2 regions of the Paraburkholderia sp. BR13439 genome follow, and region 2 is predicted to be linked to the other one. Evidence: predicted binding sites of a transcription regulator. Region 2 holds the regulator's gene; the other holds the start of a gene.

Region 1 (4,191 bases), on a different contig from region 2:
TGTTCGTTCTCGCCGCGGTGGTCTTTTCACTGGCAAGCGGTACGTGGCCCTCTGTCCTCGCCGATCAGTTCCCCGTCCAGGTACGATTCAGCGGGATCGCCCTTGCGTACAACATTTCGGTGGTCGTATTCAGCGGCTTTGCACCGCTGCTCGCCACCATGCTGGTTCGCGCGACAGGATCCTTGACAGCACCGGCCTACTACGTCGTGGGAACATGTGCGGTCGCTCTGCTCGCGAGCTTTGCATTGCCCCGGGACAGTCTGCGGCCCATTTCAGCGCGACATTGGCTGAGGGCGCGCGCAGTCGCCCCGGCTGTCTCGCGGGAGGACTCGCACGCGCGCACCGATTGACGTGCAACTCGTGAAGACTACTCATGCAGCACCGAGCCCAGCTGACGTGGATCAATGCCGTCGGTCATTTGGTCAGCGATGAACCGTCAACTGGATAAGCACGGCGCGCGATACCGGCACCAGGCAGTGGCTCATTCAAAGTTCAGTGAGTACGATCCGGCCGTCGACCTTGCCTTCGCGCAATGCGGTGAACACTTCGTTAATGTTCTCTAGCCGCTCATGGTGGATATGTGCGCGCACTTTTCCCTCGGCCGCGAATTCGAGCGATTCCTGCAGGTCGCGACGCGTGCCCACGATGGAACCGCGAACCGTGATGCCATTCAGTACCGTGGAAAAGATCGGTAGCGGAAAGTCGCCGGGCGGCAGGCCGTTCAGCGCGACGGTACCGCCGCGGCGCACCATGCCGAGCGCTTGCGCAAACGCACCGCGCGAGACAGCGGTCACGAGAACGCCATGTGCGCCACCGATCTGTTTCTGGACCTCGCTCGCAGGATCGGACGTTGAGGCGTCGATGGTGATTTGCGCGCCGAGTTTGCGCGCAAGTTCCAGTTTGTCGGGCGCGACATCCACGGCAACGACATGCAGGCCCATCGCGACGGCGTACTGGACCGCAACATGACCGAGCCCGCCGATGCCCGAGATGGCGATCCACTGACCGGGCCGGGTGTCCGTGACCCGAATGCCTTTGTATACGGTGACCCCGGCGCAGAGGATCGGCGCGATTTCGTCAAACGCGACCCCGTTCGGTAGATGACCTACGTAGTCCGGATCGGCGACCACATATTCGGCGTAGCTGCCGTTCACGGAATAGCCGGTATTCTGCTGCTCGTGGCAAAGCGTCTCCCAGCCCGTCTGACAGTATTCGCAGTGACCGCATGCGGTATAGAGCCACGGCACGCCAACGCGGTCGCCTTCCTTCACGTGCGTGACTCCCGCGCCAATCGCCGCGACATATCCGACACCCTCGTGACCAGGGATGAACGGCAGGCGAGGCTTGACCGGCCAGTCACCATCGGCGGCATGAAGATCGGTGTGGCAGACCCCGGACGCCTTCACGTTGACGAGAATCTGACCCGCAGCGGGCGCAGGAACCGCCACTTCTTCTATCCGCAGCGGCTCGCCGAAGGCATGGACTACCGCAGCTTTCATGAATTGAGCCATCAGTCGCTCCTCAGTGAGTTTGTGATTCTCACGAGTATCCTCGCCCGGCCCGCTAATGCTTTGCGATAGATCAATGTAAACGACCCGCCCTAACGTATTGATCTAAGAGCGTAAGTGGAAGCGGACCGTTGCACCGGCATCATCCAGCGACTCAAGATTCTCCAGTACCGGACCGGACGAAGTGCAGGAAAACAAGGCTGCCAAAATGGCTCGAATCGAATCGTCCGTCATTCCTTCCGGATTGCACAGCCGGAAGAAACGCATGCCGTCGCAGAAGCTGAGGAGGGCCGCCGCGAGCGCTTCAGGTTGAGCAGGCCAGCCGCCGTCGCCTGGACGCGCGCCTGCGCACAGACACGCAGCCAGCTTCTCCAGTTTCCTTTGCCGCAGCCCGGTGACCCGCTCCCGAACCGTGCTATCGCGGGATGAAAGGAGGCCCGCTTCGACCCACAGCGGGAAACAATCATTGTCGAATTCAGCGCAACTCAGACGCGCGAGTGCGCGACCCTTTTCCTGGTCCGGCGCGCCAGGCGATTTGATGATCGCCTGCCAGTCCGCACACGTCTTTTCTACATCGCGTTGCAGCAATTCGAGTAGCAGTTCCTGCTGGCTGCTGAAATTTGAATAGAAGGCGCCTCGTGTGTAGCCGGCCGCCTCGGCGATGTGTTCCACACTCGTCGCGGCCAGGCCCCGCTCGATGAACGATCGGCGCGCTGCGTCGAGCAGGCGCTCCCGCGTCTGCTCTTTTTTGCATGCGCGTGTCAGGCGCACCGGTTTCATGGCTGGATACACAGCGCCGGCATCAGTCGACCTCAACCGCGTTCGTCGACTGCACGAGGCCGATCTCGCCGACATACACGCTCTCGCCCAACACGCATTCGCGCGACGCATTGCCCAGCGCATGACGAATCTCGATCCGATAATGGCCGCTATCTTTGATGAGCCGCGAGAACCGGAAATCGCCGAACGCGTCGGTGACGGTTTCGGCGACCTTCCGATTGCACCAGTACAACGCAACGGCCGCATCAGCGACACACTCGACGACCTGCCCCACCTGCGCGCTGACACTGCCGCCGATAAAGCAGGTTTCCCAACGATCGAGGCCGCTGTACCAGACGCGCGGACTGGTTTTTAGTCTCGGTTCCAGAACCTTGAGTCCTTCCCGTCTTGCCTTCTCTGCCATCGCGGCGTCATCGAGCCTGACGGTTTCGAAAACGCCCGTTGGGCAGGACTGTTCGCATCGCGGGTGCTGCCACCCCTGATCCAGCAGATGGGCATCGAAGATCCATGTCTGCGGCAATTGCAACGCCTCATTCCATACGATCGCCTTGTATGGACAGGCCTTCACGATGTCCTTTCTGCCCCGCGCCTTGTCCGGATCAATGATGACGATGCCATCGGCGCGCTTGCGAATGGCGTCGCCGCCTACACGCATGCATGGTGCGTCGTCGCAGTGGTTGCACATCACTGGCAGGTACGTCGTCTCGACCATGTGCGAATCGCCTTGTACGCGGCGCATGATGCGAATGCTGCTTTCGGCATCGGCCGAAGCCGGTGCCGAGTAACCGGGAAACTCGTTGCCAACGTGCTCGTCGCGCGCGGCGATCACGCAGTTCTGGCAGTTTTCGCAGCGCCCGACCTTGATAACCAGATTCCACTTGCTCATGGCGTTTCTCCTCACGCTGCGCGACCGAGCAGGAACGCATCGGCGCCTTTCCATTTTTCGACCTGCACGAGGCATGAGTTCGGACTCATGCTGCTGGTGCCTGCCGTTTGCGACCGGTCGGGCGTGAGCATGTTCATGCAGCCGCCGATCTCGACACGTTCGCCGTCCACTTCGATCAGTTGGAATTCAGCGCTCGCCTCGTATGACTTGACCACGCCGGCGGCGACCAGAGGCGATACGTCAGCGGCACAGATGACAGCGCCCCGGTCGTTGTAGACCTTGACGAGATCCCGGTGGGCAATGCCGCGAGCCACCGCGTCTGAGGCTGCGAGCCGCAGTAACCAGAAGCGATGGCCGCCAATCAACGCGCGATGATCTTCCACGCTGTTGACCGACGAGTTCTTGCCGTCGCAATGCGTGTGGAAGCTGTAACGGCTGTGAGTCGCAATCAGTTGCAGCGGATAACGCTGAGCAAGTTCACAGCGCAATCCCTCCCAGGATGGGATATACCGGTTCAGTGGGGGCCGCTCGGGGTTATCGGCGGTGTGCCGCTTCAGCAACTCGGGCACGAACTCCAGCTTGCCGCTCGGCGTCTGCAACCCCATGCCGAACTTTTCGGCATACTGCGACGGCATGGGATGCGGTTCCTGCAAATCCTTGCGACGACCTTCCGCGAACCAGCGCATGTCCACGGGATGGCGCAATTCCGGCTTTTCGGGCGGTACGACGAAATAGCCCTTACGGCAGAATTCGCGCCAAGAAACGTGATCCGGCAGATCCGACGATTCGTATACTCGCTTGACCCAATCGAGTTCGCCGCAGCCCTCGGTGAAGACACCGCCAAGACCAAGACGGGTCAGAATGGCGGCGAAGATATCGTAGTCCGAGCGGGATTCGCCCAGAGGCTCGATGCATTTGTGCTGCATCGTCACCATACGATGATTGACGGTGTTGAAGCCATGATGCGCATAGCCGCCCGAATTCGACCACTCGCCGATGTCCCATCGCTCGAGCGAC
Region 2 (4,191 bases):
GCAGCGTGGCGGAGCGGGTGCTGCGTTTCTCGACCTGTCCGGTGTTGCTGATGCGCGAGCAGATCAGCGAGGAAGCGCCCCAGGAGTAATCCGCGGTAGCGGGGCGCGGCGGCGTGGGAGCACTACACGAGCGCGTCGGCTGGTATCTGGATCGAGATCCTGAAACCATGGCCCGGCGAGCTGATGAACGACACGTTGCCGCGCAACTGCCGCACACGTTCGCGAATGCCAAGCAGCCCGAATGAAGTTGTTCCCTGCGCATGATCCAGCGCGACACCCGCGCCGTCATCGTCGATATCGAGCGATACGATCGGGCCCGCGCAGGTCATGTCGATGCGTACGCGCCTCGCCTTGGCGTGCCGCGCGACGTTCGTCAACGCCTCCTGAACGATGCGAAACAGCGCCGTCGCCGCGAATTCGCCGCATACCGGCTCGGCGGGTTCGAGATGCACGCTGGAGCGCACGTTGTAGCGTTTCGTGAAGTCTTCGGCCAGCCAGTCGAGCGCGGCGGCGAGTCCGAGGTCGTCGAGCAGCGGGGGGCGCAGATCGGCGGCGATGCGCCGCAGCGAAGCGGCCATCCAGTCGATCTGCTGTTGCAGCTCACGCGTTTGCGCCGCAAGCGGCTCAGTGTCGGCTTGCTTGTTCAGCTTCGCTTCGAGCAGCGCGACGCTCATTTTTAGCGCCGTCAGCCGTTGGCCGAGATCGTCGTGCAGTTCGCGCGCAATCCGTTTCTGCTCGTTTTCACGGGCGATGTGCGCGTGCGTGGATACCTGGCTTGCGCGTTCGAGTTCCGCAAGACGCATGCGCTCGGTCAGATCGCGCGTGACCTTGGCGAAGCCGAGCAGCGCGCCCGACGCATCGTGCACGGCGGAAACGACCACGTTGGCCCAGAAACGCGAACCGTCGCGACGCACACGCCATCCTTCGTCCTCGGCGCGGCCTACGGCTGCGGCGGTTTCCAGTTCGCGCGCGGGCTTGCCGGCCGCGATGTCCTCCGGGGTATAGAACTTCGAGAAATGCTGGCCGATGATTTCTTCGGGCGTGTAGCCCTTGATGCGCTGTGCGCCGGGATTCCAGCTGGTGACGCGGCCGGCGGGGTCCAGCATGAAGATAGCGTAGTCCTGCACCGCCTCGACCAACATGAAATAGCGATCCTCGACCGACACGTCCGACCCGGATGCAGCACTGGTGAAGCAGGAAGACTCGCCGCTCGATAGACCCATCGCTCCTCCGGGCGGCCACGCAAGGTCGCGTACCGCAACGCACTGAGTTATATCAGTTCAGGAGCGCCTGTTCCACCCGGCATGTCCCGCGAACGAACGTGAGGCGGGCGTCGCGCCGGTGCTCAGACCCGAGCCAGTCGTTCCGGGTCTTCTATGCGGATCGTTTTGCCGTTCGCCTTGACGAGGTGCTCGCGCTGGAACTTCGAGAACATCCGGCTCACCGTTTCGAGCTTCATGCCCAGAAAGCAGCCGATTTCCTCGCGCGTCATGCGCAGATGAAACTCCGCCGCGGAAAAGCCGCGCGCCTTGAAGCGCTTCGACAGATTCAGCAAAAACGTCGCGACGCGCTGTTCGGCGGTCATCGTGCCGAGCAGCATCATCTGGCTCGATTCGCGCACGATCTCGCCGCTCATCAGCTGATAGATGTGATGCTGCATCGGTTTGATCTCGCGACAGATCGCCTCGAGCTGCGCGAACGGAATGATGCACACGACGCTATCTTCGAGCGCAATCGCATCGCAATTCTGCTTGCCCTCGCCGATGCCGTCGAGGCCAAGCGAGTCGCCGGCAATCTGGAAGCCAGTCACGTGCTCGCGACCGTCGCGATGCATGACCACGGTTTTGAATGAGCCGGCGCGTATCGCGTAGATGCTTTGAAACTCGTCGCCCGCGCGATACAGCGCGTCGCCGCGTTTGATCGAGCGCGTCGAGCAGATCAACGCATCGAGCCGGCTCAGTTCGTCCAGTGTCAGCTCGGGCGGCATGCAGATCGCGCGCATCGCGCAGGTGGAGCAGCGCGTGACGGCGTGGCGTGCCGCCGCGGTGCTGGGCGCGACGTGGATCGGTACGACGTGCGAGGTGCGAGGCGCGTCGTGGCGGGGTTCACGGACTGCGGCAACTTGCATGATCGGCTCCTGGCGGTCAGACCCGATGCGCACGACGCGCATAGGCAATCGCTTCGATGGCGCGGCAGGCGAGCTCGAACTCCGAGGTCTTGTCGAAGAAGAAGTCGGCGCCCGCCGCTTCGCACGCGCGGCGAAACGCCGTCGCGTCATGATTGGTCAGCACGATGCTGACGATGGACGGCCGCACCCGCGATAGCGCAGCGAGCAGCAGGAGGTCGGTCTTGCCCGAGAAGCACGGGTCCAGCACCGCGACATCGGCGCGACTCGCGACGATGTCGTCGAACGCGTGCTCGACGCCCGCCGACTCGCCGGCGATTTCGATGCCGGGAATCAGCGCGATCAGGCAAGCAAGCCGGCGCCGGACCTCGACCGCATCGTCGACGAGGAAGACTCTCGATAAGGTGGCTGACGGGGCGGTGTCCATACCGACCAGTATTGGCGACCTAATCTTGGAAACATATCGGCAGCGCTTTAAGCGGTGCTAGGAGTTCAGGTAGTGGTTGTAGGATTATTCCTAGTGGGTTGCTGGCGATGTCGTCCAGCAGCGGCAGCGCCGAGCGGCGACCCGTTGACCTGCGTCAAGCCGAGTGGCGGGGCGCGCTTCACACTGTCGGTGCAAACGCGCGAGGGCACCACTTCGGGTCATGCCAGCGCTTTCAGAGGGAGTCCGACATGTATGCACGAATTCTGGTTGCACTCGACGACAGTCCCAGCGCGCAGCGCGCCTTCGCCGAGGCGCTGAAGCTCGCGAAGCTGACGGGCGCCACGCTCGAAGCCTGCTGCGTGGTGGGGCACGGCAAGTGGTCGAACAATGCCGACGTGGCTTTCGAGCCGGAACCGGCGGGCGCGGCGCAAGATTTCGCCAGCCGCGCGCTCGATGGCCCGCGCGAGCTGTTGCGCGAGGCGCAGGTGCCGGGCGGCGTGCGGGTGATCGACGCTTACGCCGAAAACGTGTCGGCGGTGCTCGCGCGCGTCGCCGACGAAATCCAGGCCGATCTGATCGTGATGGGCACGCATGGCCGCCGTGGCGTGCAGCGCTTTCTGCTCGGCAGCGTCGCGGAGTCGCTCGTGCGGTCGACCGACATACCGGTGCTGATCGTGCGGCATGACGAACAAGCCCACCCTCGGCCCTGAAGCGCCGCGCAGAGCCAGTTTCTAGCGGCTCAGGCGAGTTCGCTCAGGCGGGTCCGCTGTCGGCGCTGTCCGGGGGCTGGCTGGACGCGCGTCGCGCCGCTCGCCTGCGCGGGAATCATCAGCACCGGGCAACAGGCGCGGCGCAGCACGCGCTCGGCGACGCTGCCGAGCATCAGCCGTTGAAACCCGCGGCGGCCGTGCGTGCCCATCACGATCGCATCGGCGTGCCATTCGCGCGCCGTCTCGACGATGCGATGCGCGACGTCTTCGCCGGTGGTCGCGGCTTCGACGGCGCGGGCCGTGCCCTTGACCCCGCGTGCGGTCATCCGGCTCTGCGCGTCGGCCGCGATCCGCTTGCCTTCCTCGATGAACGCGTCCTCGATCGTGGAAGGGTCGAAGCCGGGCGCGTCGTAAGCGATGATGGGTACGTCGATCACGTACAGTGGCATCAGCTCGGCGCCCGATTCGGCGGCGAGGGTCAGCGCGGCGTCGAACGCGCGCGAGGCCGTGGCGCTGCCGTCGAGCGCGACGAATAGGCGGTGAAACATGGCGGACTCCTTAAGCGCACACTTCAGTGCGACAACAGCACCGGCACGCTCATCGATTCGAGCATCGTGCGCGTCGCGCCGCCCAGCACGACTTCGTGCAGACGCGAATGCGCGTAGGCGCCCATTACGATCAGGTCGCAGCCGAGGTCGGCCGCCTGCGACAGCAGCGCGTCGCCGACCGGCGCGCGGTCCGCGACGCTCAGCTCGCGCACGTCGATCCTCACGCCGTGACGCGCGACGGTGAGTGCGATGTCGTCGCCGGCAGCCGTGCCCTGCGGCGGACGATCGGCCGACGAATGAACCGTCAGCAGCGTCACTTTGGCCGCGTGCGCGAGGAACGGCAGCGCGTCGTGGATCGCGCGGGTCGCTTCGCGGCTGCCG

Evidence for each region. Region 2 encodes FNR, which switches genes on or off when oxygen is low (the NO sensors DNR and NnrR bind a similar motif). Its sites were predicted from a motif close to TTGATNNNNATCAA; they were not measured.
Region 1: the regulator FNR is predicted to act here: its motif matches at 1,572-1,585, upstream of adhP (alcohol dehydrogenase AdhP).

The regions. Positions count from the first base shown of each region.
Region 1 covers NZ_JBFPKN010000010.1:82,174-86,364, forward strand. The annotation lists gene AB3X96_RS20620 (MFS transporter) at 1-350, shown strand, start outside; gene adhP (alcohol dehydrogenase AdhP) at 486-1,511, opposite strand; gene AB3X96_RS20630 (TetR/AcrR family transcriptional regulator) at 1,614-2,288, opposite strand; gene AB3X96_RS20635 (4Fe-4S dicluster domain-containing protein) at 2,311-3,174, opposite strand; gene AB3X96_RS20640 (molybdopterin-dependent oxidoreductase) at 3,186-4,191, opposite strand, start outside.
Region 2 covers NZ_JBFPKN010000011.1:116,161-120,351, forward strand. The annotation lists gene AB3X96_RS22080 (universal stress protein) at 1-89, shown strand, start outside; gene AB3X96_RS22085 (PAS domain S-box protein) at 123-1,223, opposite strand; gene fnr (fumarate/nitrate reduction transcriptional regulator Fnr) at 1,346-2,128, opposite strand; gene AB3X96_RS22095 (response regulator) at 2,145-2,552, opposite strand; gene AB3X96_RS22100 (universal stress protein) at 2,801-3,262, shown strand; gene AB3X96_RS22105 (universal stress protein) at 3,292-3,810, opposite strand; gene AB3X96_RS22110 (universal stress protein) at 3,834-4,191, opposite strand, start outside.